2 regions of the Shewanella sp. DNRA4 genome follow, and region 2 is predicted to be linked to the other one. Evidence: predicted binding sites of a transcription regulator. Region 2 holds the regulator's gene; the other holds the start of a gene.
What was found. The regulator MetJ, encoded in region 2, represses methionine synthesis genes. The targets are predictions, from matches to a motif close to TAGACGTCTAGACGTCTA.
Positions count from the first base shown of each region.

Region 1: serA (phosphoglycerate dehydrogenase) is a predicted target of MetJ. The motif match lies at 9,692-9,709, and genes of this name have one in related genera.

Region 1 covers NZ_JABAIP010000014.1:24,883-40,039, reverse strand. Annotated here, with positions in the region: gene HG547_RS15725 (sodium:alanine symporter family protein) at 1-734, shown strand, start outside; gene HG547_RS15720 (PAS domain S-box protein) at 865-6,150, shown strand; gene HG547_RS15715 (two-component system response regulator) at 6,211-7,227, shown strand; gene ygfZ (tRNA-modifying protein YgfZ) at 7,283-8,236, opposite strand; gene serA (phosphoglycerate dehydrogenase) at 8,372-9,601, opposite strand; gene HG547_RS15700 (DUF2238 domain-containing protein) at 9,758-10,366, shown strand; gene HG547_RS15695 (LuxR C-terminal-related transcriptional regulator) at 10,732-11,403, shown strand; gene HG547_RS15690 (curlin) at 11,580-13,085, opposite strand; gene HG547_RS15685 (curlin) at 13,100-13,519, opposite strand; gene HG547_RS15680 (S8 family serine peptidase) at 13,919-15,157, shown strand, end outside.
Region 2 covers NZ_JABAIP010000023.1:34,630-49,786, reverse strand. Annotated here, with positions in the region: gene HG547_RS19815 (bifunctional aspartate kinase/homoserine dehydrogenase II) at 1-1,800, opposite strand, end outside; gene metB (cystathionine gamma-synthase) at 1,812-2,975, opposite strand; gene metJ (met regulon transcriptional regulator MetJ) at 3,198-3,512, shown strand; gene HG547_RS19800 (sulfite exporter TauE/SafE family protein) at 3,620-4,363, shown strand; gene nrfD (NrfD/PsrC family molybdoenzyme membrane anchor subunit) at 4,511-5,455, opposite strand; gene HG547_RS19790 (4Fe-4S dicluster domain-containing protein) at 5,458-6,024, opposite strand; gene phsA (thiosulfate reductase PhsA) at 6,037-8,319, opposite strand; gene HG547_RS19780 (pentapeptide repeat-containing protein) at 8,819-9,448, opposite strand; gene HG547_RS19770 (phosphoribosylaminoimidazolesuccinocarboxamide synthase) at 10,146-11,249, shown strand; gene HG547_RS19765 (hypothetical protein) at 11,531-11,836, opposite strand; gene HG547_RS19760 (toll/interleukin-1 receptor domain-containing protein) at 11,900-13,333, opposite strand; gene HG547_RS19755 (class I SAM-dependent methyltransferase) at 14,025-14,816, opposite strand; gene HG547_RS19750 (EAL domain-containing protein) at 14,948-15,157, opposite strand, start outside.

The DNA.
Region 1 (15,157 bases), on a different contig from region 2:
TTGTGCCTGCAATGTCGATTGGTTACGTGTTGGCCTGTGTGTGGATTTTAGTGGTTTTTGCCGATGCCATTCTACCCGCGTTGCAATTAGTGGTGGAGTCGGCTTTTACGCCAGTATCGGCTGCGGGGGGATTTTTAGGGGCCACCGTGGCGCAAGCGATTCAAATGGGGATTGCCCGCGGGGTATTTTCTAATGAGTCAGGCTTAGGTAGTGCGCCCATTGCTGCGGCTGCGGCAAAAACCAATGAGCCCGTCGAGCAGGGCTTAGTGAGTATGACTGGCACCTTTTTCGATACTATTATCATCTGCACTATGACGGGATTAGTGCTTATCATCACTGGGGTATGGAGCGGTGACACTGCGGGCGCGGCCATGACCAGTGCGGCGTTTAGCTTAGGCGGATCGGCTGCCATCGGCCAGTATTTAGTCACTATCGCCTTGGTCTGCTTTGCGTTTACGACCATTTTAGGCTGGCATTACTATGGTGAACGTTGCTGGTACTACTTAGTGGGCGAGCGCGGGCTGCGTGCCTATCAAATCTTGTTTTTAGGCCTGATTGCTGGTGGGGCTTTTATCAAGTTGGATGTGATTTGGTTACTGGCTGATACGGTAAATGGCTTAATGGCCATACCTAATTTGATTGCGATTATTGGATTGCGGCACATTATCATTGCTGAAACGCAAAGCTATTTTGTTCGAACATTCGCTAACCGTACGCTAAACCCTGTTTATTAATGTTGTGAAAACAATATATTAGTTCACATTATTTTAACTTTGAGATTGTCGCCACAGCGTTCTTCGTTTACTTTATAAGAGCTACCCCAAAAAGGGGGGAGACTTAAAACGGGGGCTTTGAGGCGACGCCATGGATAAAAGTAAACTTCGTACTTTCCGCAGCAAAATTTTATCCCATATTGCGCTGCCTTTGATTCTTATCATGGCGGCCGTTTATGGGATTACTTCATGGTTTAATTATCTTTCCCTTGAAAAGCGGCTTTACGATCATTTAGCTCAACAGTCGGCACATTCAGCCTCTCGATTGCAATTATTACTCGAACACGCTCAAACAAATACTCAAGGGCTTGCTGATTTTATTGGTTTTTTGGCTGACAAGAATGATATTAACGATTCTGATAAGCTGCAAAAAGTCTTAACTAATCGCCTCGAACGTAACCCCGATTTTTATGGTTCTGCCGTTGCCTTTAAACCGGGCACTTTTCTCAATAAAAAACTTTTTTCTCCCTATGTATACCGCAGTGGTAATAGTTTCCATTATTTAGATATTGGCGCCGAGGGGTACGATTATACCGATGGGACTTGGGATTGGTGGACGCAAGCCATCAATAAAGTCGAAGGTTATTGGTCAAAAGCCTATTTCGACGAGGGTGCTGGTAATACTTTAATGATTACTTATGCGGTTCCTTTTGGAGTGCAGCCTAATTATTTTGGGGTTACAACCGTTGATTTGGCTTTAGATAGATTACCTGAGCAACTAGGGATAGCCCCTAATCGGCTGATGATATTAGATGAGCAAGGTCGGCTTATCTTTCATGGTGATAAAGAAAAGGTTTTAGCCACATCAGTCTCGGAATGGCTGGATAAAGGAAATCACAAAAATAATGCCTTTGGCGCTTTGCTGGAAGATGGGCTGACTGGGCAAGCCAGTTTTGTTGATGATACTGGTACAGTTTATCTTGCCAGCATTGCAGAAGTGGCAAAGTTAAAATGGCACGTGGTTGTTATGGTGCCACAGCAGGAGTTATTTACCTCGCTACTGGACGATATTTCCTCAGTTGTCCTCAACTTAAGTTTATTAACCTTACTGCTGTTATTGACCTGCTATATCGCCGCTAAACGGTTAACTCGTCCACTGGAAACCCTTGAATCCGGCATTTTGGCTTTCGGTCAAGGTAAAACACAGCAGTTGGTTATCCCTAAAGGTGCGATTAGCGAGATAGTGACCTTAAGTGAAACCTTTAACAAAATGGCAGATCTGCTTGCTCAGCGTGAGCAAGCTATTTTAGATTCCCGCGGTAACCGCTTCGCTCGCCTGATCGACGGTATGAGCGATAAATCCTTTTACTGCTCACTTGATCCTGACGGACAACTTGCACAGGTCAGTGAAGGGGTGACCAAAGTATTGGGCATACCGCCCGAATTACTTAAGCGCAAATATCAAAGATTGTTTTCGGCCAACCCCCTTAATGAGAAAAACTGGGAATACACCGATCTGGCACTCAAAGGGCAGAACGTCCCTTCACATCAAGTTGAACTCATCGATTCAAAAGGCCAGTCAAGGCGGCTCGATGTTTTTATGCAGCCTTTAGTGTCAGATACTGGCGAGTTAATGTCGGTGGAGATGCTATTTACCGATGTGACAGAGCAATTTTCCGCCGCTGCTTGGTCTAGCGCTGTACTTGAGGCCGCACCTGAGGCCATGTTGATTGTCGATCAAAGTGGCCAAATAGTATTTAGCAATAGTCGCTGTCAGCAGCTCTTTGGTTATGACGCAAAAGCTATGTTGGGATTACAAATTGAAGCTTTGCTACCCGAAGATTTAAGGAGTCCCCATGCCAAAGAAAGATTACAGTTTCTACGTGAGGGGCGTGATAGGCCGATGGCAAATGCACGCCATGTGCGGGCGCTTAAGTCTGATGGGGATGAGTTTGTTGCCGAAATCGCCTTAAGTATTTTACCGAGTGATTTCGATGGTCGTCGCCAAGTGGCCGCATCGATCCGTGATATGACCCAAAAAATAGCGGTTGAACAAAAAATCCGTGATAGTGAAGTTCGCTTCCGTGGTTTGGTGACCAATATTCCTGGGGCTGTCTACCGCACTCGCATCGGCGAGGAGTGGGTGATGGAATATGTCAGTGACAATATTGCCGATATTACCGGTTATGCCGCGAGCCAGTTTATTGAGAATCGTCAACGCAGCTTTGCTTCATTGATTTTGGAAGAAGATCGCGAGCTGTGTCATCAGCATATTGATAGAGCCCTCGCGCAGCAGGAAACCTTTGAGGTGGAATATCGTATTCGCCACCGTGACGGCAGCATCCGTTGGGTGCATGAAAAGGGCAAGGCGAGTTATACCGAAGAGGGTTTTCCCCTATGGTTTGACGGCAGTATTGACGATATAACCAAGAGTAAGTTAGCCATCGTCGAGCTTGAAGCCTCAAGGCTGCAATTAACCAATATCACTGAGTCTATTCCTTGTACTGTGTATCAATTACGCTGGGTTTCTCCTAGCGATCGCCGTTTTACCTTCCTTTCTGGCGCAGCATTTCACATGTTGGGTTTACACCGCGAAGATTTACTCAGTAACTTTAATATTATTGCTGAGCGGATTTTTGATGAGGAACGACCAGAAGTTATACGCGCGCTTGAGGGAATGAGTGACGATAAATTAAGCTGGATCCGTGAGTTCCGCTATCGTCATCCTAATGGTGGCATTCGCTGGATGGAAGCCGGAGCCAGTGGTCATTATGCCGATGATGGCGCCATTATCTGGAATGGCTATGTGATGGATGTGACTGAACGCAAGTCTATTGAAGAAGAACTTGCGGTCAGTGAGGCGCACTTTAAGGCCTTATTTGATGGGGCAACCATTGGTATCGTGAATGTCGATATCAAAGGACTTATCCTCGATTGTAATGATCAGTTCTGTGAGGATATGGGACTGAGCCGTAATGAATTACGTAGTACGCCTATTTTTGATGTCTTGAGTGCACAGGATAAAGAAGTTGCAAAAGCGCAGTTTAAGGAACTTGTAGAAGGTAAAGTTGATCACTACCGAGGGGAAAGAAGCTTTATTCGTCCCTCCGGTGAGCATTTATGGATGACAGTCAACGTTTCAAGCTTATTGGACAGCCAGAACCAATTTGAGTCAGCTGTGGTAAGCATGGTCGATATGACTGAGTTAAAACTGCTTTCAGAACAATTGCTTGTTGCCAAGGAAGAGGCTGATGCCGCCAGTAAGGCAAAAGGCGACTTCCTCGCGAATATGTCCCATGAAATCCGCACGCCAATGAATGCCATTATCGGGATGTCGCAACTTTGCTTACAGACTGATCTAGACAAAAAACAGAAAAATTATCTCGAAAAAATTGAGCGCGCGTCGCAATCTTTATTATCAATCATTAACGATATCCTTGATTTTTCTAAGATTGAAGCTGGCAAGCTTGATATCGAAAATGTGCCTTTTCAACTCGATACCATGCTTGAAGATTTGAGCGATATCTTCTCCGAAAGGGCGGCTCAAAAGCAGATTGAATTGCTGTTTGCTGTCGCACCCAATGTTCCACGTTATCTGCTTGGCGATCCGTTGCGGTTGGGGCAAGTGCTGATCAACCTAATGAATAATGCGATCAAATTTACCGAAAGAGGAGAGGTATTACTGTCCCTCAGTTTGGTCGAGCAGCAAAACGATGATGTCATATTACGTTGTAGTGTGCGTGACAGTGGCATTGGGTTAACCCATGAACAACAAGCCAAACTGTTTAAGTCGTTTACGCAAGCAGACACTTCTACTACCCGTAAATATGGTGGTACGGGATTAGGGCTGGCGATTTGTAAACAACTGGTCGAATTAATGGGGGGAAGTATCGGGGTCGAAAGCCAGCAAGGCCATGGCAGTACTTTCTTTTTTACCGTTAAATTGCGCATCTCCAGTGGACAAAAGCTCATCGTAGGTCAAGAGCTTGAAGGTATGCCAGTATTAGTTGCCGACGACAATGCCACCGCAAGGGACATTATGCGAACCACTCTAGAGAGCATGGGCTTTCAAGTGGATACAGTGCGTTCTGGCGACGAGGCGGTGATGCGGTGCAGCCAGCAGGATTATGCTGTGGCATTGATTGATTGGAAAATGCCAAATCTTGATGGGCTCGAAACCGCAAAACAAATCCTGCAACGGGCAAAAAAAGCGCCGCGGATCTTGATGGTATCAGCCCATGCTAATCAAGATTTCTTGACCCAAATTGAGCAACTTGGGTTAGCGGGCTACATCAGCAAACCTATCAGCGCATCAAGATTGCTTGATGGCATTATGAACGCACTTGGTCGCGCAGGGTTCCTACCCGTCAGGCGCCATCAAGACAGTATTGCGCCTGAGTTATTATTGCCCCTTAAAGGTAAGCGTATTCTGTTAGTCGAAGATAACGAAATGAACCTTGAGGTGGCGACCGAATTTTTAGAGCAAGTGGGGATTATTTTATCCATTGCCACCAACGGCCAAATTGCGTTGGATAAGTTAGCTCAGCAGAGCTTTGATTTGGTATTGATGGATTGCCAAATGCCAGTGATGGATGGTTATCAGGCAACAAAAGCACTGAGACAAAGGCCCGAGTTAGCACAATTACCTGTGATAGCAATGACCGCCAATGCCATGGCTGGCGACAAGGAAATGTGTTTAAGAGCGGGAATGAATGATCATATCGCCAAGCCGATAGAGGTTAACTTACTGTATCAAACCCTCCTAAAATATTTAGGTGCACCGTTACCGCCTCAAGAGCTTATTAATGATTCACCCAAGCCTGTGAATATTGATGTTGATTCTGTCGTGAAATGGCCTGAACACCCAGAGCTTGATATTGATAGAGGCTTGCAGCTAGTGCAAAACTCCACGCGCCTTTACCAAAGGATCTTTGATCGTTTTGTTACTAGCCAACGTAATGTTGTCGAGCAAATCAACAAGGCCGTTGCCAGCAATAAACGTGAGGATGCGGTGCGAATGGCCCATACGCTTAAGGGACTTGCGGGCAATTTAAGTTCCACAACGCTTGCGGAATTGGCTCGGCAATTGGAACTTCACTTAAGTGAAAATACTGAGTTCCAAGCGGAGTTGGACCAAATCCAAACGTTAGTGGCATCGATTTGCCAAGCAATTGAAAAAGTTAAACCTGAGTTTGAAGAATCTAGTGGGCCGACGGCGGAGCATTTACCACCAGAAGCCCTCATTGAGGCCTTAACGCGATTACGCCAAAGTTTAGAAGAAGCGGATTCCGATGCAGTCGCCCAAATGGATGCACTTAAACCGCAAGTGAGTGCTCAGTTATGGCAGCAGTTGAGTCCAGCGCTAACGATGATTAATCAATATCAATTCGATGAGGCCGTCGAGTTGATTGATGAAGTACTTGTAGACTTAAAGTAAAACGGTCAATTATGCGCAGTATTGATCATTGATAAAGCCACTGGAAAGGTGAATGTGTTGATGGATAAGGCAACAATATTAGTCGTCGATGATACTCCAGAAAATATCGATATTTTGGTGGGCATACTCGGTGATGACTATAAGGTCAAAGTCGCGATTGATGGACCAAGAGCGCTAGCCCTTGTAGCCAAAACACTGCCTGATTTAATTTTACTCGACGTCATGATGCCCGGCATGAATGGTTATGAAGTCTGTAAGCAGCTTAAACAGGAGCCCTTAACTTGCCACATTCCTGTGATTTTTGTGACGGCATTATCTGAGGTTGCCGATGAAGCACAGGGCTTTGCCTTAGGTGCGGTTGACTACATTACCAAACCAGTCAGCGCTCCCGTGGTGAAGGCGCGAGTCAAAACTCATCTCGCGCTGTACGATCAAAAACGCTTGCTAGAGCAACAAGTTAAAGAACGTACCCAAGAGTTAGAAGAAACCCGCTTTGAAATCATTCGCCGTTTAGGTCGCGCCGCCGAATACAAAGACAACGAAACGGGTCTGCACGTTGTGCGTATGAGCCATTATGCGCGGCTGCTCGCTATCAAACTAGGTTTACCGAGTACCTTCTGTGAGTTGTTGTATAACGCGGCGCCTATGCATGACATTGGCAAAATCGGCACGCCCGATGCGGTACTGAAAAAGCCGGGTAAGCTCGATGCCGAAGAGTGGAAAATCATGCAGCAACATGCCGCCATTGGTGCTGAGATCATTGGTGAGCATGGCGACCCACTGCTGCAAATGGCGCGGCGTATCGCCTTAACCCACCACGAGAAATGGGATGGTTCGGGTTATCCTAATGGTTTGTCGGGGGAAAATATTCCGATTGAAGGTCGGATTGTGGCGATAGCGGACGTCTTTGACGCGCTGACTTCGCGCCGTCCTTACAAGGAGCCTTGGACAATAGAGGCCACGCTCGAGTTACTCGAAAGCCAAGCAGGGCAACATTTTGACCCTAAGCTGGTGGCCGAATTTAAGCAAATCTTGCCCGAGGTGGTGGCGATTCGAGATACTTATTTCGAACATTAAAGCAGAAAGGCGCCTAGGGCGCCTTTTTCAATACGTTCCGCTTATCAGCGAGAAACTAGTCTTCGAGCGAGTAGGGCAATGCTTGAATACGTAAGCTAGATTGCTCGTCATCAGCGAAACGCAATTTGGCATCACTCTCGGTATCGTTGGCGAGCACGGCGGTGAGCAGCACTTGATTACCACGTTGAACAAATTCAATGATTTGTCCACCCTTGCGATAACCGTCTTCCAATTCTATCTCGATACCCGTTTCCAAATTGATATTTAAGGAAGTGGTGCCTTGAAGAATATAGAGCGCACGCTTGTTACCACCACGGTATTTCATCCGAGCCACAGTTTCTTGACCCATGTAGCAGCCTTTGTTAAAGCTGATCCCGTTGATAGCCTGTAGGTTACACATCTGCGGTACGTACTGATTAGCATGGCTTGGCGCTAGATTGGGGTAACCCGCAGCAATTTCTAATGCTTGCCAAGCACTGGCATCAAATACGGTATGCTCGGCAATGAGGGCACTTGCGGCTTGTGGTTGTAGAACCAATATAAATCGATCCGCATCTTTTAAAATGGCGCCTTGCTCGATGAGAGTGAGTTCCTGAGTGACTTCACCGTAGTGTTGGCTGACAAATTGTTTAGCCTGTTCACCCGCCACACCGAGTAATGTCCACTCATCAGAGGCATTGGTCAGGGTCGCCTTACTAAATACCGCATATTTTTGCAGTTGTGGCAGATCCACTGCAATAGTGTCCTTTGGCATCAACATCAACAGCGCATCTTGGATGGCAAAGGTGCGGAAGCTAGCCAGCATCTTTCCCTTAGGATCACAATGTGCGCCCCAGCGCCATTGGTTGGCTTCGAGTGAGCTGATATCTGTGGTCACTTGGCCATGGATAAAACTGCGGCCCTGTTCGCCAACCACTTTGATAAGGCCTAGGTGGGATAAGTTGGCGAGCATAAGTGGAGGCGTGGAGGCGTCCAGATCCCAATTGGGTGTCGAAACTGCAATAGTCATAGCGAGATCCTGAAAATGAAGGCGATGCAAGAGGCTTGATTGTAGCGGAATTCCTCTGGCCTCAAAAGCATAAGGCGCACATATCTTAAATGAAATGTGCGCCTTAGATGGGGGCAAACCTTAGCGGTTTAGGCTTTAGAACAACACGCGAGTACGCAGTGTGCCTTCAATGGCTTTAAGCTCAACCAAGGCTTCTTCTGCTTGGTGAGTGTCGACTTCCATTACCACATAACCGATTTCTGCCGTTGTTTGCAGATACTGAGCGGCAATGTTAATGCCTTTTTCAGAGAAGGCTTTGTTGATTTTGATCAGCACGCCTGGACGATTTTGGTGGATATGCAGTAGGCGTGAGGTACCTTTATGCATTGGCAGAGACACTTCAGGGAAGTTAACCGCAGATACGGTTGAACCGTTATCTGAGTATTTGGCTAATTTGCCTGCCACTTCGATACCGATATTTTCCTGTGCTTCGGCGGTGCTACCACCCACATGTGGCGTGAGTAGCACATTATCTAAACCGCGTAATGGGCTGATAAATTCATCATCATTCGATTGTGGCTCAATGGGGAAAACGTCAATCGCCGCGCCCGCAAGGTGACGCTCTTTGAGTGCCACCGTGAGCGCATCGATATCGACCACAGTACCGCGGGAAGCGTTGATAAAGATGCTGCCTTTACGCATAGCGGCGAATTCGGCAGTACTTATCATGTCTTTGGTTTGCGGCGTTTCAGGCACGTGCAAGCTTACTACATCGGACTGTGCCAGCAATTGCTCCATTGAATGGATTTGCTGGGCATTACCCAATGGCAATTTGTCTTCGATATCGAAGAACACCACACGCATGCCTAAGGTTTCTGCCAGGATCCCCAGCTGAGTTCCAATATGGCCATAGCCTATCACGCCTAAAGTTTTGCCACGGACTTCGTAACTGCCTGCGGCAGTTTTCATCCAACCACCACGATGGGCGATAGCGTTACGTTCAGGAATACCGCGCATCAGCATAATAATTTCGCCTAATACCAGTTCAGCTACGCTGCGGGTATTAGAGAATGGTGCGTTAAAAACGGGGATACCGAGGGATTCGGCGGTCGCCAGATCCACTTGGTTAGTGCCGATACAGAAACAACCAATCGCAATTAATTTTTCGGCACGTTTTAATACATCGGCGGTGAGTTGGGTACGGGAACGAATACCAACAAAATGAGCATCTTTGATGGATTCGTGCAGGGCTTCATCACCTAACGAGGCTTTGTGATACTCAATATTGGTGTATCCCGCGCGTTCAAACACATCTACCGCAGATTGGTGGACGCCTTCCAACAACAGGATTTTGATCTTATCCTTGTCAAGCGAATGTTTCGCCATGATATGGGTACCCTCTAATTAATTGAAGTGGTTCTTGTATGTTATGCTGACAACCTTGGCTCATCAAAGTAGCACTTTTTTTGCTCACTGTGGAGGGCTAGATGGCTAAAGTTAATATTCTAAAATTAGAACAATATCGCATAAGAGGAAGAAACATTGAATAATAAAATCGCTTGGTGCGGTATTTACCTCTCAGTTTTAGTCTGGTCGGCGATAAAACCTGCAGATACTTTCACTTGGTGGCTTGAAGCTTTACCTGCATTAGTGGCGGTTCCGCTATTATTTTTTACCCGCAAACGTTTTGAGCTAACCCCAATAGTGTATTTTTTAGTACTTGTACATTGTTGTGTGCTGTTTGTCGGTGCGCACTATACCTATGCTGAAGTGCCATTATTTGACACCATTGCCCAATGGATGGGCAGTGAACGTAACAATTACGACAAGGTCGGGCATTTCGCTCAAGGCTTTATTCCTGCCATGTTGGCCCGTGAGATTATGTTACGCAATCAAGCCGTCAAACCCGGCGCTTGGTGCGCTTTTTTGGTCACTTGTTTTGTACTCGCTTTCAGTGCTTTCTATGAGCTTATAGAGTGGTGGGTGGCCGCTGCAACGGGCGAAGGTGCTGAGGCATTCTTAGGCACACAAGGTTACGTGTGGGATACCCAATCGGATATGTTTTTAGCCTTAATTGGGGCCATTGTCGCGCTACTCAGTTTATCCCGTGTGCAGGATAAGCAAATCGCTAAACTCTTGACTCAGGCCTAATCGTAGTCTTGAGAGCATTCAATCCCCTTTGAATGACATTCAAAGGGGATTTTTATTCCCCAAAATGTCATTTTTCGGTGTTAATTTTGTGTTTAAACTTTCGATTGATGTTTCCATTAACTAAGGTATAAAGACGAGTGTGATCTCCATCTCGTTTAGTATTAATTGCTAGCAATGAAATACTATTTAGGGAGTTAGTCGAATTTACTACATATAAATAGAGGTTATTAGTACATTTGGGTGATGGCATTCATACGGTAACTAGTCAAAATGGGCTATGTTAATGAGATGTATGCTGAGATTTAGGCAGATTTCATTAAGCCGGATAAAAAGATAATGGAATACTTTTCAGGGAGAAGAGTAAATTGGGTACTATCAATGAGTTAGTATTTTTACATCAAGTGGCGGCGCCTTGCCATTTAGCGATACTTGCTGAATCTATCGGATTGAAAACACGGATCGTTAAACATGCCTCAGCGTTAGAGTTAGATTTAGAAAAAGGGCATCGCAGCTTTTGTTTAATCGCCCAGAAAGGTGCGGCCTTAGATAATAAAGGGATCCCTTTGCTGGCATCTCGTCTTGTCCCCCATATTCCTGTGGCTCTGTATCAAGTTGAGCGCAATTCCTTAGATCAAGAGTCAGCTATGCTGCTTGGCATACGCGGACTACTGTTTACTGACCAGCGTATGGATTTGATGTTGACCGGATTGCGTAAAATGGTTGCCGATGAGCTTTGGTACGATAGAACTTTGCTCAGTAAGATGTTTCGTCGCGTGGTGCAAAAGTTGGATGGACAACATGATATGCCTGCCGACACTGTGGCCATGCTGCAAGCTCTTACCTCTAGAGAAAGAACCATCATTCAATTCGTTTCCAGCGGCGCGAGAAATAAGGAAATTGCCCATCGTCTTTGCATCAGTGAGCACACGGTAAAGGCGCATATTTCATCGATTTTCCGTAAAACCCAGTCACGAAATCGTGTCGAGTTATTAAGATGGGCTCAGACCTATCAAACCCATTTTGAGTTTTGTAGTTAAGCCTTTGTTGATTGGTATCTTGTTTGAAAGCGAGCGGGTGCGTGGTGTGATACCCAAACGATAAGACGAATAACGATGTACTTTTGCGTGTGATAGGCAAATAAAAACGGGAACATTATCAATGTTCCCGTTTTTATTTAGTCGCCTTCAACTTGAAGGCGACTCATATTTAAAGATTAGTACTGCACAACAGTCGCAACGTTCATATCACCATTTTGGGTTACGCTGATGCTGTTGTTGTTACCCGCTTGTGAGCCTAATACTAAGTTGTCATTACCTGTTTGGGAGATCATTAGGCTGTTGTTGTCACCACTCACGCCAAATGAGTTGGCAGCAAATGAACTACCGCTATCACCACCGACCCAGTTGCCGTTACCCGCTTGAGTGATTTCTGCTGAGTTTTCATCACCTTCGATGATTAAATCGATAAGGTTCAGATCGCCACGGTGTTGCAGTGCAGTTACATCGGCGTTGTTACCTGTTACGCTAATGATGGTCTCGTTTTGATCACCATCTTGCTCAACATCCACTTCGTTGTCGCTACCCACGGCATCCACATAAGCGAAGTTCGCATCACCTTCTTGGCTGATTTCGATGCTGTTGTCTTCACCTGTTGCGAAGGCAACCAGCTCGTTGTTATCACCTTTAGAAGATAAGTCGAAGTCGTTGTCAGTACCGTAAGCGCCAAAGGTTGCGAAGTTAGCATCACCACGTTGTTTTAAGTCAACGTCGTTGCTATCGCCCCATACTTGGAACTCTGCACCGTTGCTGTCGCCTTTTTGCTTGATGGCAATATCATTATCATCACCTTGAATATCAGCAACTAAAGAATCACCAACTGTGTTACTATCACCATCTTGAGCGATGTCGATAGTGTTATCATCACCCGTAGTCATAGAGAGGTAAGCAATGTTATTGCTGCCTTCTTGCTTCATGCTGATATCGTTTTCGCTACCGGCTAAGGCGTAAACAAAGCCAGTGTGGTTATCACCTTTTTGGTAGATATCAACACTGTTGTCGTTACCAGCGATGCCTTTGGCTGCACCAAAGTTATTGTTACCAATTTGTTCAACTGATACGTCGTTGTTGTTACCCACGTTGGCAGTCAGATCGAGTGCAATTAGACCCGCTTGGTTGCTGTTACCGTATTGTTTGATATCACCGTCGTTGTTGTCGCCTTGAACACGGAATACGGCAAGGTTTTCATCACCTTCTTGCTCAACAAATGCACTGTTTTCTGTGCCAGTGATTTCAACATAGCTTTCGTTCAGCTCACCTAATTGGCTAACTGAAACAAGGTTGTCGTTGCCCACGACATCGTTGCTGCTTTGGTTGAAGAAGCCGTCTTGAGTCACTTCAACTTCGTTATTATTGCCTTTCACATCAACAGAGGCTACGTGCCAATCTGTTTGTTGGCTAACAGTCACTTTGTTAGCATCGCCAGTTGAGTTGACTTGTGCTTCATGCCACACACCGTCTTGTAATACGGTGGCAACTTGGTCGTTACCCGTTTGGGTTACTGCTGCTGCGTTAATGACACCAGTTTGAGCGACTAAGGTATCTTGACCTTGGCCTGTTTGCTCAACGCTGATTTCGTTGACTGTGCTTGCTGCTAGCGCATTACCACTTAATCCCGCAGTAATGGCTAATGCAATCAATGACATTTTAGCTTGTGATTTCATGTGACTCTCCCTGTTTAATACTGAGTTATTGAGATTGCGGCACCGTCCGCAATCTGTTGAATCGAAAAATTGCCGCTTCCTAGCTGGTTCAATTGCACCAGGTTGTCATTACCAATCTGGGTAATCGAAGCCATATTTTTAGTGCCGACTTGTCGTAGTTGGACTTCATTATTGGTTCCAATCTGTGTCACAAGCGATACGTTATCGTTACCCGCTTGCGTCACATAGGCGCTGTTATCGTTCCCTGATTGAAACACTATCCCTTGGTTTGCCGTGCCTTGCTGCACTAGGTCGATAAGATTATCGCGCCCTGAACGCTCAATTAGCGCCTGCAGTGTGACGGGCAATTCACTGACATCTGCCGCATGGGATGATGTCAGGCAACTACATATCAAGAGCAGCAGTACCAAAAAGCGTGTTAATGGATTTGGCACAAGTGACTCCTTGCATGTATTGGTGTTTTGGTCAGAGCACAGACTCTTTCCAACTCAGGCATCAAGGTACGAGCCATAGTGCTTAGAGACAATTGGCCAAAAGGGTATTTATTTTTGAGGTGTAATTTAAATGCTAACCAGATTAACTTTTGTTAATTCCATGAATATCTTGTTTTTTGTCGATAAAACCCTGCGTTTAGGCGGTATTTACCTCACCGAGTTGGTCTAGTAGTTAAGTTGTATTTAGCGTGCAGCGTCTTTTTTAAATTGAAACATTATGGCAACAATTTGCAGGCAAACATGCTGGAAATTCGTCGTTTTTATCCATCTCACTTTGAATGGTGGCTGCGTAATTGCCGTTCCAGAATTTCAACGTAAAGGACTATAGGAAGCTTAAGTATGTCAATAAAACTCTCACCATTGGCGTTAGCAATTGCAGGGGCGATGACGTTGTCAGCGGTGCCTGCAATGGCAAAAGATGCACCAGTCTATGAAAAAGACGCCATCCTTGTGGTGTACAAAGATAATGTGACTAAAGCCGAACGTGCAGCAGCACAGCGTTTAGTTCGCGGCACCTTAACCGATGCAAATGCTGATGGCGTAGACGATAAATTCCAGCATTTACTCAATGGTAAACTTACCCGTTTAGCCCTGCGTAAAGGCGCTAATATTGAAGATGCGATTAAGGTGATTAGTCGTCATCCAGCGGTAAAATATGCAGAACCCAACTACATTCTTAAGGCGATAGGTACGCCCGATGATCCAAGCTTTGCTAGCCTGTGGGGCATGAACAACACTGGCCAAAATGGCGGTAGTGCCGATGCAGATATCGACGCGCCAGAGGCTTGGGAAATAACCACGGGTAGCTCGGATGTGGTGATTGGGGTTATCGATACTGGGGTTGATTACAATCACCCAGATTTGCAAGCCAACATGTGGGTTAACGCTGGCGAAATTCCAGGTAATGGTATCGATGACGATGGTAACGGCGTGATCGATGATATTCACGGTTACAGTGCGGTAAATGATAACGGTAACCCAATGGATGGTAATGGTCACGGTACTCACGTATCTGGCACTATTGGTGCTAAAGGCAACAATGGTGTGGGTGTCGTTGGGGTGAACTGGGACGTTAAAATTGCCGCCTGTCAGTTCCTTGATGCCGATGGTTATGGTTCTACAGCTGGCGCTATTGCATGTTTAGATTACTTTACGGATCTGAAGGTTAACCATGGCGTGGATATCAAAGCCACCAACAACTCTTGGGGCGGCGGTAGCTTTAGCCAAGCCTTAAAAGATGCGATTGAAGCGGGTGGTGAAGCAGGCATTTTATTCGTTGCAGCAGCGGGTAATGACGCGGTCGATAACGATGCGAGCCCACATTATCCCTCAAGCTACGATTCTGACGTTGTCCTCTCGATTGCAAGTACGGATCGTAATGACCGTATGTCAGACTTCTCACAATGGGGTTTAACTAGCGTCGATATGGGAGCACCAGGCTCCGCGATTCTCTCTACTGTTCCAGGTGGTGGTTACGCGACGTATTCTGGTACCTCTATGGCTACTCCACATGTCACGGGCGCCGCAGCTCTGGTGTGGTCATTAAATCCAGATCTCTCACCAGTAGAAATGAAATCC
Region 2 (15,157 bases):
ACTGTTACGCAGATCGTTTAAGGCGTGCTGAATAGGTAAACCCGCGCCGCAGCTGGCGTTATAGCGCCAAAATAAACGGCGATAACCGAGTTGTTCTTTAAGCTCGCGATAAAAAGGCAGTGGGCCAGAGCCCGCGAGTTTGTTTGCGCTGACCATATGGATGCCGCGCTCGAAAAATTCTGGATATTGTAGGGTTAAACTGGCGCTGGCGCTGATATCTAATGCAATCAGTTCATCGCAGTTAAGTTGTTCTAATTGTTCAAATAGATGCTCGTACTGCCAAGGAGTCGCTTCTGTATCAAATTCCTGCTGCCAGCTTTCCAGATCCACACCAGTGGACTTAATCAAAGCTTTACTGGAAGTCACCAGACCGACTAACTCGACTTGCGCTTCAAGCTCTTGATTTAACGAGGGAGAGACTGACTTAAACAGCTTCACCCACGCCTCGCCAATATTGCCCACGCCCAGCAGCAATACGCCAATGCGTTTGCGCGGGCCAGCGCAGCGGCGATGTACTTTTTGCGTCAGCAGATTAACCTGCGACTGTGGCACTAAGGTCACAAGACTTAAGTCACCACTGAACAAGGGCTTAGCATCACGACTCAGTAAACGGGCAAAGCTGCGGCGATAATGCTCGGCATCGGCACTCACGAGTGCCACTAAGCCAAGCTCGGTATTAATTTGCAGATCTCTAATGCAGAGGGCTTCGGCCTGCGCATCCAATAATTTTTGTACTTGTTTTTGGTTTTCAGCGGTATAGGCAAGCTCAAGCCGTTGATGCGCCGATACCCAATGTGCCAGTGGCGTTAATCCCGCCTCCACCAATTGCTCGAGCAGACTGGCCACATCACCCGCGATCTTAAAGCCAAATAACACCACGGCATTTAGATTGGTCACCACGGGCGCACTCGCTGATGAACTGTGCGGCGCAATCAGGGTAAAGTCGGTGTGGGAGGCATAGCTTGAACGCACAGCCAAGCTCACCTCAGTGTTAAACAGCGGCTGCAAAGTACGTGAATGCAACACGGGTGAGCCTAAACGCGCCAAACGGTCGGCTTCAGCAAGGGACATGCTCTTGAGTAATTTCGCATCATTGATCTTATTCGGGTCAGCGTTAAAGACCCCTTCAACGTCGGTCCAAATGGTCACGCGCTCAATGTCGGCAAGGCTAGCAATTAAGCTGGCGCTAAAGTCAGAGCCATTGCGGCCAAGCAGCAAGGTATCGCCGCGCTCGTTAGCACAAATAAAACCGGTGATCACTAGGCGCTCGTTAGGGTGGGCCGCCAGTAAGGCTTGCACTTTGGCGCGGGATTCTTGCACACGAATTTGCGGCACGGCGGCCTCATCGGCCACTAAAATCGAGCACGCATCAACATGGCTTGCGGCCACGCCCGATTCGCGCAGCAGCGCTGCCATCAGGCGCGCCGACCAACGCTCACCAAAACTCACCACATGGTTAATTTGGTAATCATTGCGTACATCTAAAGATAATAGACTGATTAACTGAGCTTTATCCGTGGTCAAACGTTCGCGTAAATCCCGCGCTTGCTCGTTAGATAATAATTGCTCAATCAAGCCTTGCTGATAGCTGATAAGGACTTGTAATTCTTCTTGCCATAATTGGTTGCTATCGCGCAGGGACAATAATTTATATAAAAAGTTAGTGGTTTTACCCGCGGCAGACACCACCACCAGATCATCACTGTGGCCATGGGTTAACAGAATATGGGCGACTCGGCGGTAACAATCGGCATCGGCTAAGCTGGAACCACCAAATTTATGTAAGTGACAACGTGCCATCTATTATTCCTCTACTGACAAGCCGCTACGGCGGCCAATCCTGCTTGAATATCTGCAACTAAGTCGTCGGCATCTTCAATACCAACCGACAAACGTAATAGGGTGTCTTTAATACCAGCTTCAAAACGCGCCTGCGGCTCCATCGCTCTGTGGGTCATGGTCGCGGGCACGGCCACGAGGCTCTCGACGCCGCCTAAACTCTCAGCAACACTAAATAAACTTAAGGCATCTAAAAAGGCAACCACTTCGGCCTCGCCGCCCTTAAGCTCAAAACTCAGCATAGCGCCAAAACCTTTTTGTTGCTTGGCGGCAATGGCATAACCGGGATGATCCGCAAGACCTGGGTAATACACTTTACTCACGACGGGGCTATTACTCAGTAACTCCACAATCCGCTCGGCATTGCGTTGGTGCTCACGAATGCGCACGGCCAAAGTACGCAGGCCGCGCAGGGTTTGATAACTGTCGAAGGCAGAACCCGTTAAGCCTAAGGTGTTCGACCACCAATGTAAGGTCTCACCAATTTGGGGATCTTTGGCGATCACCGCGCCGCCCACCACATCGCTATGACCATTAATGTACTTAGTGGTGGAGTGGATAACGATATCGGCGCCGAGCAATAGCGGTTGCTGCAAAATCGGTGACAGGAAAGTATTGTCCACTATCACTAACGCACCGACGGCGTGGCTTGCCTTGGCAATAGCTTCGATATCAACCACCCGCAGTAATGGGTTGGATGGGGTTTCAATCCACACCATTTTAGGTTGCTGGGCAATCGCTTGCTCAAGTGCTTGGCTGTCGGTTTGATCGACCACCAGCAGTTTAAATTGGCCTTTTTTCGCCAAATTAGTAAATAAACGATAAGAGCCACCGTAACAATCGTGGGGCACCACCAGTAAATTATCTGGGCCCAGTAAAGTGGTCACTAAGGTAATGGCTGCCATGCCAGTACAAGTCACTACACCGGTTGCGCCCTTTTCCAGCTTTGCTAAGGCATCGCCTAAGATGCTGCGGGTAGGATTGCCGGAACGGCTGTAGTCAAATTCGCGAGGATTTTTATGACCATCGAAGGCGTAATTCGTCGACAGGTAAATTGGCGGCACCACGGCGCCATATTGAGTATCGCTTTCGATACCCTGACGCACTGCCAATGTGGCTAATTGACGCTCGGTCACTAATTTGCCTGCGGTCATCGGGAACTCCTAAGTTCGCAAAGAGATGTCTGGACGTCTAAATGTACCTAAGCCCAGTGGTATCGTCAATAGGCGTTAAGACGTTTAGACGTCTAAACATAAAGAAATCTGTTTGCAATCGCTAAGAAATAGTAGCAATAATTTGACTGTAATCTGTAAGGGTTTAAAATCTGCCCCGAATTTAGCGTTATAACAGGTGAGTCAATGACTGAATGGAATGGGGAATACATCAGCCCCTATGCTGAACATGGCAAGAAGAATGAACAAGTAAAGAAAATTACTGTGTCTATTCCGCTCAAAGTGCTAAAAGTCCTCACGGATGAACGTACGCGTCGTCAGGTCAACAACCTGCGCCACGCAACGAATAGCGAACTGTTGTGCGAAGCATTTTTGCATGCCTACACCGGCCAGCCTCTGCCTGATGATGCCGATCTGTCGAAAGAGTGCCCAGACAGCATCCCCGCTGAAGCGAAGCGGTTGATGGACGAAATGGGGATCGAGTGGGAAGACATGGAATAACGCTTAAGCGTCCATAATCCTGCCGTAACTAATTATTAGGGATCGTTAATGCTCATCCGGCGTGGTGGGTTAAAGTAACGATCCCTATTTTGTTTTGATGGAATCCTATGTTCTCCTTGATCGATCCACAAACGCTTGCCATCGCGTCTGTGATTGTGTTTTTAGGTGCCCTCACCCAGAGTCTGATTGGGTTTGGCTTAGCCGTGGTCGCCAGTCCGCTGCTGTATATCGTCGATCCCCAATTAGTGCCTGCCCCCGTGATTGTGATGGGATTTTCCATCGCGCTACTCACCCTATTGCGTGAACGCGGCCATTTAGAATTCAATGGCTTGCAATACGCACTCATCGGTCGAGTGCCCGGTGGCTTTATCGGTGCTAGCCTATTACTGTTTGCGCCGCAGCCGATCCTCGGCTTGGCGATTGCCGCGATTGTGACGGTTGCCGTGGTGCTCAGTTTGTATAAATTCAGCCTGCCGGTAAACAAAGCGACTCTGTTTGGCGCGGGAGTCGTCTCGGGGATCTTTGGCAATATCGCCGCCATTGGTGGTCCGCCGATGGCGATTTTATTGGCGGGTAAGGATGCTTCGCAGTTTCGCGCAGCGTTATCGGCCTTCTTTATCTTTAGTTCGACCATTGCCTTGGCGATTCTTGGGGTGACGGGCCTACTCGAAATCAAGCACTTTTGGCTTTCGCTAATGCTATTGCCCTCGGTCTTTTTAGGCTATCTCGTGGCGGGCAAACTGGTAGGCAGTATTGATAAACATAAGACCAAGATGGCGACCTTAGCCCTCTGCGCTATCAGCGCCTTAGTGCTCACGGTCAAATCAGTGATTGAGTTATTACCGCAATAATCTCCCGCCAATTGCAGTCAATCGCAGCCATAAAAAAAGCACCGTTTAACGGTGCTTTTTGCTTGCAGGGGATGGGTGATTTACGCCATCGGTATTGCAACGAACTTCAGTTAATTGTTAACTGAGATCTCGTTAACTCTGCTCTCATTAACTTAAGTAGCTTTGGCCCGCATACACAATAAAGTGTCTCAGGGCGAGCACGCCGGTTAAGCTGGCACAGGCCACCATAATCATTGCGCCCTTAGTGTGGCGAGTCGCTGCGGGAAGCAGCATAAACAGCAATGGCACACCAAAGCCAATCCCCACGACACCAATCCAGAATACGCTTGCCCACACGCCAGAGGTGAGTGATGCCAGTGCCGCAGCCGCCGCACCGCCCTTAAAGTACAAGGCGCAAAACAACATAAACAGGAACATGATTTCGATTGCCATCACTGGCAGCTCTAAGCCATGCATTTTAGCTAAGGTCTTGTCGTGGCTATCGGTTTTGAACATCACCAGCGCCAGCACCGCATTGGCCGCCGCACCCGCTGATAAACCCGATACCAAGAACAGTGCAGGCAATACCGCAGTGTTTAGCATCGGATAGGCATTCATCGCCGAGATTAAGAAGCCTGTGTAAGCGCCCACACCAATGGCGAGGACAAACAACAGCACTTCAATCAGCTTTCTAAAGGGCATCAGCAGCTTAGCGATAGGTGTGAGGAAACCTAAGCCCCACTTTGGCAAATCGTCACGCAGTACTAAAATCGCGTAGGCAAATGCCAAGGGTGAGTAAGCCAGCAGCGCTAATACCCCAATCGCCATTACTGATTGGAAGTTATAGTTAATTAAGATCAACCAGAAGTGGAAAGGCTTAGTTAAATCAAACACTAAACAAGCCAAGCCTAAGCTGATTGCCACAGGGCCAATAATCGCCGCGGCCTTGAGGATATTGCTCTCAACTTGCGTTTGTTCTTGATTAAACCAACGCAAACCAATGCCAATCAGCAAACTTCCGGCGGATAAACCCGCCATAAACAAATACACGGCGATGACCCAGTGCCAAGTGACGGGATCATATTGCGCCATATCGCCCCAAGTATTGTTCATAATCAAATCCCCCCTCTTTTGGTAGGAACGCGATATACCCTAGGTTTAGTGCCTAAATGGGTCTTATCTTGGTAAGTGATCTTAGTGTTGAGCAGTGTGGCCACTTCACTTTGTGGATCGTTAGCATCGCCAAACACCAATGCATCGGTCGGACATACAGTCACGCAGGCTGGTTGTTCTCCACGGGCCAAACGGGTGTCCTTACAGAAGTTACACTTGTCAGCCACTTTGGTTTCGGGATTCATAAAACGCACTTTGTAAGGGCACGCCGCCACGCAGTACATACAACCCACACACTTGTCGCCGTGGATGGAGACAATGCCATCTTCGCCCACGTAGGCCGCGCCCGTTGGACACACCTTCACACAGGGCGCATCTTCACACTGCTGACACGACACTCTGTGGTACTTAAAGTGCAGATGGGGCATTTCGCCATAGGGCCCTTCGACTCTCACCTGTAAACGGGTCACCCCTTCTGGTACGCCGTTTTCACTGCGGCAAGCCACGTTACAGGCTTGGCAGCCGATGCACTTGTTCTCATCGTGCACCATCACATATCTTTTCGTCATTTGAGCCTCCAATTAGCGTTTTGCCAGCGTGACGCCAGTGGTGTGTACCGTCATGCCACACACAGGTGCGGTAACGTGGGGCAGTAAGTTTCCGCAGTGGATACCTTTGCCTGTCGCTCTAACCAACTCTTTGTTTTTAGAGCCAAAGCCCATATAAGCAAACACGGTATCGGGGCGAATGCCTGGGGTGACTAACGCATGACCTTCCTCTGTACCTACGCTGCTGGTTAAGCGGATAGGATCGCCATTGCTGATGCCTAATTTACTCGCGGTATCTGGGTGAACCCATACGGCGTTATCCGACATCAAATTCGCCAGCATGGGCACATTGTGGGTCGCGCCATTGGTATGTACCGCAACCTTACCTTGGATAAAGTAGAGTTCATTAGGCTTTTTAAGCTGCACTTCGCGGAACTTAATCACCCCGCGTCCTGGCGCCATGGCTTCAACCTTGGCTGAGGTCAATTCAATCTTGCCGCTTGGGGTTTTAAAGCTGAGTAAACTGCCGTAGGTGCCGTCTTCATCCGCAGGTTTGGCATTGGCATAGGCCTTAGTAAACTCGGCCACCATCTTAGGTTCGCGCAGCATGATGGGCTTACCAAAGCTAACAAAACCTTCGTCTTTGATCCGGCGCAGCAGCTCTGTGTCGCGGTTTACCTGCAATAGTTGCAGGGTCTCCATGTTTTCCCATGGATAGAATTCACTCAGCCCCAGTTTGTGGCCAATATCTTTAAAGATCTGCCATGAAGGACGAGTATCGCCTAGGGTTTCAACCACCCGTTGGCGCACATAGTAGGCAGGGTTTTTACCTGACTTGTCAGCGATTTCCTCATCACGCTCAAGGTAGGTAGACTCAGGTAAAATCACATCGGCATAGGCCGCGGTTTCACTGATATACACATCGCACACTGCAACAAAGTCGAGCTTTTTCAAGGCTTCGACCACACGCGCTCTGTCAGTCATAGTTTGCATTGGGTTAGTACGGGACATCACCCAGCCATGTAACTGATAAGGTACCGCGCTTAAGGTCGCATCGAGGACGGTTTGATAAATCCCGCCAGCTGACCACATCATGGCGTACTGTTCTTCCACTTGGTCGATACGTTTTGCCGCAGGCTTAGGCATATCTTTTACGCCGGGCTTACCCAGCACGGGGGCCACATTTTCACCGGCGAGCTTGTTATAATCGCCAGGCTTTTGACCCAGGTAGATCCCGCCCTTACGCTCGATGTTACCAATCAAGATGTTGGCAGCGTAAAGCGCGCGGCGCATTTCAAACTCTTCGGTGGTAAAGGTGGCTCTGTGACCAAAATCCACCACCGCATGGGGCGCTTTAGCCGCATATTCACGGGCAATACGGCGAATATCTTTGGCGGGCACATCGGAGATCGTTTCGGCCCACTCAGGGGTATAGGCTTTTACTTCAGCGGCAAAGGTGTCAAAGCCTTCGACATAACGCTCAACAAAGGCTTTGTCGTAAAGGTTTTCTTCAATCAATACATGGCATAAGGCTAAAGCGACGGCCACGTCGGTGCCAGGACGAATCGCGTACCATTCATCGGCTTTATCGGCAACCACTGAGAATCTTGGCTCGAACACCACCAGCTTGGCGCCTTTATCCATTTGCGCCGCCATCATGCCGCGGGTTTCGGACATGTTGATGCCTTCGTACAGGTTATGGCCGAAGTTAATAATGTATTTTGAGTTACTTAAATCGCGTTTCACCTTAGTGCCAAACATGGCCATAGCAGCAATTTCATAACCGCCGGGGCAAGTAGATGCATGGGTAAAGGTATTTGGGCTACCAAACGCCGTGGCGAGGTGGAATAAGTGTTTTTCTTGCGAGCCAGATTTTGAGGAAAACGCTACCGCCTCTGGGCCGTGAGCTTGCTTGATTTTAGTGAGATTATCGGCAATCAGTTGATAGGCTTCATCCCAACTGATTTCAGCCCATTTACCCTCGCCACGCTCGCCAACCCGTTTTAGGGGTTTAACAATCCGCTGTGGATCGTACAGCAAACTATGACCAGCACCGCCGCGGGCACAGACTTTACCGCCAAAGGATTTAGCCGCCTTATTACCGCTGATAAAGACGTTTTTACCTTCAATCACCCGCGCTGAAATCGGGCAGCGGGTCGAGCACATCTCACAGATACTGGCAATTTCTTTGCCCATGCCCTTAAGCTGCTTGCTCTCTAATGCCGCTAAGCTGCCCGGCAATAAGCTAGCTAATGCACATGTTGCACCGCTGGCCCCTGCGCCCTTTAAAAAGGTTCGCCTATTAAGCTCAATCATGGTTACCTCCATCACACTCATCCACCCTTATGCGCCAATTGGCACACGCAAACTTAGGCTTTGGATCACCACGGCGGTGAAACACTAAATTTGCTCACAGGTTTTTAGTTATTAATGCCAATGCCTTAAGAAACGCTGGCATTTTGCTGTTCCGGGGTGATTGTTATCCCTTAAGGAGTAGGCGGATATTGTGGTAAACCACATAGGCAAGTTGAGTGTGATCTGTGGCAACTAAAAGTTAAAATTGTTCTAAAAATTCGTGAATAAGATCAATAGTGTTGATTGGCCATATCGATGCGTACGCTTGAGGTATTTTTACAATACGCACCACAATAAAAAGTTATCAAAAAACCTAAAAGCAATTTTAAAAACAATAAGTTTAAAAGTGATACCGCGATATCGCTGTCACAATAAACCCGTTAATTTAAAAGGATAAAATACCAGCACCTATTAGCGCGAACAGGTGCTGATATGAGGTCAGTATGAGGTTGGTATAAGGTCAATCCACCAAGGTAATATCTAAGCCATTTAACAGCCGAATCGCTTCATCGCGACTAAACTTGGCACCTTTAATTTTGTTGTTAAAAATATCAATGTCGTAATCGGTTGCCTCAGAGAAATCCGCCTCCATTAACTCAGTGCGGCCAAATAAGCTGTGGCGAAAATCGCTGTAACTAAAGTTAGCGCGATTAAACTTGCCCTCACGAAAATCTACATCCTGCGCCTTACAGCCCTCAAGTACCATTTCATCGAGCTTAAGGCCCATAAAAGAGCAGTCGTTTAAGATGCAGGTTCTAAAACTAAAAGGCGCCGCAAAGGATAATCTAGGCCAAGCGGCACGGGTCCAATCTATGCCGACCAGCTTACATTCTTCAAAACTCACACCGTTAAATTGGCTTAAGGGCACCTTGAGCAAGCTCAAATTACAACCCACAAAACGGCAATCGATAAACTTGCAGTTACGGAATGTGCTGTCGCTAAATTGGCAATCGTGGAACTCGCATTCTTCAAACTCAAGGTCCAGCCACTGGCTTTGGCTCTCGGCTAAGGCGATAAATTGCTGCGAGAAAAAATACCGCCCCTGTGAGGCTACGCGCGCCATCATTGGCATTTTTGCATCTGTCGTCATACTCGCTCCATACTCCCCATCACGGCTTAGGCACGTCCTGATAGGCAAATTGTCTTTTTGAATCTACAACAAATAGCTGTTAAAGCGAGAAGCGGCGCCTCAAGCTGATGCACTATAGCCGCAGATAATACCCCGATTAACGCCACTCACTACATGGCTAAATTGGCATAAATCGAATATAGGCTTAGCACTTATGCTCAACAACCTAGCTCCACAATCTAGCTTCAAACGCTTGCGAGCGACGCTCCCGCTTTAGGCATTTTCAGCTTTTACTTTTACCAGCCTTCACTTTGTGCCGACACGCCGCACAGATGCGCACAAATAGCCGTGGAAAATTTTGCGAATAAAGGTAAAATGGCGCCACTTTTCGCGGCTGTCTAACAAGGTTCTCTGGGATTAATGGTTAGCCTTTTCGAGCAAAATGGCACGGGGTTTCCCCGCTTGAGCAGACCAGTATTACTCTGGCGCCAACCTTGCTCTGCGTTTCATTTTCACCCCATATCTAGACAAACATTATTCTCCCCATCGCCCGAAAATCCACTATTCGCTTTACGCTTAACCTTCACCAAGGCTTTACGCAAACTGAGCAATAAGCTATTGGTCAATAATAAAAAGGTGGCTAAGCATCTTATGCTTAAGCACACCGCAACGAATAAAAAACTCGTCCCTACACTCTCTATCCAAAGGAATACTCGTCATGAGTCTTGCTGATTCCGTATTAGCCGTAAACAACGATTTGCCCATCCGCACCGATAGCCCAGTTCATAGCGGCAAGGTACGTAGCGTTTACTGGCTAACCGACGCCGACAGCCGCCGTTTAATCAACACCAAGGGCTACAATGTGCCCGAAGATACGCCGCTTGCCATCATGGTGATTAGCGACCGTATCTCAGCCTTCGACTGCATCTTCCACGGTGAAGGCGGATTAAAAGGCATCCCAGGTAAAGGCGCGGCATTAAATGCCATTTCTAATCATTGGTTTAAGTTATTTGCCGAAAACGGTTTAGCCGACAGCCATATTTTAGATATTCCGCATCCCTTCGTTTGGATAGTCCAAAAAGCCCGCCCAATTAAAGTCGAGGCCATTTGCCGCCAATACATTACTGGCTCAATGTGGCGCGCCTACTCTAAGGGCGAGCGCGTATTCTGTGGTATCACCCTGCCAGAAGGTTTAGAGAAAGATCAAAAGCTGCCGGATTTACTGATCACCCCTTCGACCAAAGGCATTTTAACTGGTATTCCCGGTGTGCCCGCGCAGGATGACGTTAACATCAGCCGCAGCGATATCGAAGCCAACTACCAAGCCTTTGGTTTTGAAAAGGTAGAAGATATCGACCTGTACGAGAAGCTGTTAAAAGATGGCTTTAAGGTGATCTCAAAGGCTCTGGCCGACCTTGACCAAGTGTTTGTGGATACCAAGTTCGAGTTTGGTTATGTGACCGATAAAAACGGCAACTCAAAACTGATCTATATGGATGAAGTGGGCACCCCCGATTCATCTCGCATTTGGGACGGCGCCGCCTACCGCGATGGTAAAATCCTTGAAAACTCTAAGGAAGGTTTCCGTCAGTTCCTGTTAAATCATTTCCCAGATCCGGATATTCTGCTCAACAAGGACAGAATGCCAGAGCGCGAAGCCCTCGCCCGCGATAATGCCCTGCCATTAGAGGCGATGATGAATGTGTCACGCACTTACACCGGCATCGCCGAGAAGGTGACTGGCGCGGCAATCCCGCTGCCAGCCAATCCAAAGGCAGATATTATTAAGATCCTACGTGAAGAGTATGATCTGATTGTTTAATCAAATCAGAGGTTTTGGGTGGTTTGCCCATCACTAAATAGTAGAGAAGGCGCTTAGGCGCCTTTTTTGTTTGAGTCATTTAAGCACTTAAGCAATACAACGCTGATAATTAAGCACTGTCATTCCAGTGACACGCCGTGAACTCATCCATGAGGGCTCGACGACGGCATCCATGCCGTCAACGGTCACTTACATGCCAATGCTTAATTCAACCAACTCTTCAGTAATCTGTATGTCTTTTTACAAGCAAACACCTTGCAAATTTAACAATGGGTGGCTCGTTAAATTTTGGATTGTTGAAAGCCATTTGATACCCAAACAAAAGACAATGCTAAAGACCAAAGGATTATTATTGGGCCAAAAGTAAAAGCCATTATTTTTCTTTTATTTGCTATTAATTGAATTTCTACCAACTTTTCATTTTCTAATACCTGCCGCTGCCAAGCAAAAAATGTGTATGTACCAGGTGGATTATCAAATTGATCGAATGGATTAATTGTTTCTCTCTCGTACAAAACAAAACTAGCAGAAATAAGCAGCCATAAACTAGAGAGAATAATAAGTAGTCTCGACCACCCTTTGTTCAAAATTTACTCCTTGAAAACATAACGCCGCGTTCACCGGCTCGTCCGGTGCAACGCCTTGTTAGCTCATTTCAGTGTGTCAAGTTGATCCATGTTCATGGACGACCAAAAATTCCTTTCAAAATGAAAGTTATACCACCCATCCGTTCCCAGTCGCTGATGACCTTCCTTAACTTTTTCTCTCAGCTCATCCGCAGAAGTTATGCCGGTGATGATAGAAAGTTTGTTAAAGTTCTTATGCTGTGCCGCCCTAATAAAGAACGGATACCCCTTGCTGTAAGAGGAATAATGTAGAGTCTGTGGATACCAACGAGTTTCTGGTGTAATAAAGGACATTAAGAGAGTCAGCAGTTCTGCCTGCATAATTTCTGCAAAAGGAATATCCTCACGATCTGCTTGACGCTTCACCAATTCAGCGGCAGGAGCATGAAGCTTTCGCCCTTCTGAAGCCAATATTTGCAGCGTCTCTGAGTAACCGTAGAAACAATCAAATTTTTCAAATTTCTCGCCTCCATAGTTATCTGAAGATGGCCTCAAGTAATGAGAAGTAAAAACCTCATGCAAGACACCATAGGCACCAGATTTTAGTAAGGCGGCAACTATATATAGGAACGTTTCGTAAACAAAAATCGAGTGAGCCTCAAACCATGAATCACTCCAACTACTTACCTCCGGCGGCCTAGATTTTAACTCTCTCAGTTTTTCAAGAACCTCCACTAACGCCTCAGAGAACTCCGCTTCATTACAGACCTCACTCTCCAACAAAACCCATTCGCAGATGTGATCTCGTATTGCCTTTAGTTTGCCGCAATCTTCTACTACCTTCTCACCCATAGACGCAACATCCGGGCGCTCCCTTACCCGCAAGTCATCAGCATAGGAAATGCAGGATTCAATAAAATCGCGCCTGTAATGCTTTATTCCTCTTTTGTCTTGTAAGACTGCTTGTTTCAGAGAATTGAACTTTGCAAATGCTTCACTCGTAGGTATCGGCATTTCGTTTGTAATGAAAGCTGGAGCTTTTCCCTTTTTCGGCTTTACATGCTGAGGTTTTCCATAAAGAAGGCGAACCAATTGCTCCCAATTTTCATTTTCTGCCTCTGAGCTTGAAAAGTTTACCCACATCCTTGCCTTCATAAATGTGGGTAAGAATGGCTCGCCGTCGTCACCAAACTCACACACGATGGGAATAAATTTTGATTGCTTTACTTTTGCATAAACTTCGCCAGAAATAATTTGCGACTCAGTACCAACACCGGCTTTCCTAGCATCAGCCTTTTCTGCATACGCTCGGTCGCATATAACTAATACATGCGTAACTTTAGGGTCAGTTACCATGCTCTCCATAAACGCGTACTTGTCATCACCTTCTTTTAAATCATAGATATCCAAAATGACATCGACACCATCGGCAACAAGCCGATCAGCCCAATGCTTTACTAACTCTTGATGTGACTGATCTGTCCAGCTATATGAGATAAATACTTTTGGTTCTTCCATAAGGTCTTTTCTTCTTGTAAAGCTAACTTCTTAGTATTTATGCGCTGCGCTGTTTACAGGCCATAAATCGCTTGTTGGATTTGGCCGCTGCCACATCCATGTCAATTGGTATAAATGATGCTATAGGAATTTACTTTTTTGCGGTAGCGTTTTTTATACAGTTTGATAGCTAATCACTTGATATTGTTTTAGCTTTCTCATTTTTTACGCTCACTTTCGACCGACAGATAGAACACGGAAGAAAGGACTGGCACAAATTTTTGGTGTTTAACTGCCAACACCAATAAAAAGATGGGACAGGCATAACTCTTTTGGGATTCACAGCCGACACCAATGCCACAGGAGTTCACCATCCCCTCGGAGTTGCCGCAGGGCATTTGCGGTCGTTGCGTGAGCGAGGCATGGATGCCGAGATAGCGTCAGTCGAATCAGGGACGAGCGTCTGACGCGATAGCATAAGAACGCTTAATGCCCAAGGGGCTTTCAACTCCGTTAGGGGCGTCTTGGAGAATCCAAGGAGGATAGGACGAGCAGTCCTCCTTGGTCGGGTGTGGGGTGAAGCCCCACGACGTTGACGTTGACGTTGACTTTGATTTAGCTTTCTAACACGACTGATGAAACTTAAGCACTTTCATGTTCGAGCACGAACGTAAGGGCTAACATCCCAAGTTGTCACACCTTCAACCCAAGGTTAAATCTTCACACAGACAAACAGCGCATTACCTGAGCTTAAATCCCATGGGACGATTTTTTCATAATCGTGTTCAAAGATATGCACTTCAAAATATGGCGCGAGTAACGCTTGCAGCTCTGCAAAACTGGTGGCGACCATAGTGTGTTGGTCTTGCCATAACTCAGTTTGATGCGCAGATGTATCGGCATCAGCTTCGAAATCAGTGAGTTGAGTAAAAGGCTGCTGACGCTTTGCAATGCTTAGATTTAACGACTGGTTTTCGCCTTGACCACTGTAATGCCAGCCAGATTCAAAGGCAAAATGATGCCCCTCAAACTCGGCAAAATGCTTAATCGATAAGCGGTTATCGATGCGGTGCTTATCAACCGAGTTAAAACAAAATATCCCGCCGTCATTCAGGGCACTGTGCACACTGGCGATACAACTTTTAAGGCGCTCTATGTCCGCACTGTAATGGATGGAATATAAAAAACAGGTAATTAAATCCACTGGCTGCTCAAGATAAAAGGCGGTCATATCTTGCAGATTAAACTGGGCCTCAGGGCAACGACGCATGGCCATATCGAGCATCGGCTGATTAATATCTAGGCCACTACACTGATAACCAAGGTCGATAAAATGCCGTACATGTGGGCCAGTGCCACAGGCTAAATCAAGGTGTTGTTTACCATTATTCCCTAAGAACTGATGCAATCGATGGATGCTCGCACTCTGTTGTTGATAGTTAATATCGGAGCACATTAAATCGTAATAACCGGATAGATCGGTATAAAGCGCGTTAGAAGACATAGCAGCGAAGAGAAGGTATGGGCAATTAAGGGTGGCGCATGATATATCAGTTAGCCCAGAACCGATACACACAATTCCACAACCAATCTGAGTGCAAGGCACTTGGAGCACATTAATTCAATAAAACAATGCTACAGCGCAGCATTACAATCTAAGGCGTCAAAGGTAGTTAAATACTCGAGTTGGGGTTTGGCGAAGTAGTAACCTTGAAAATAATGAATACCACGGCCAACAAGATAGTCTAACTCCGCTTTACTCTCGACCCCTTCGGCCAACACCTGAGTGTTAAGCGTGCGACAAATCCCGAGCACTTCATCGATAACAAACTGTTTTTGTTTGTC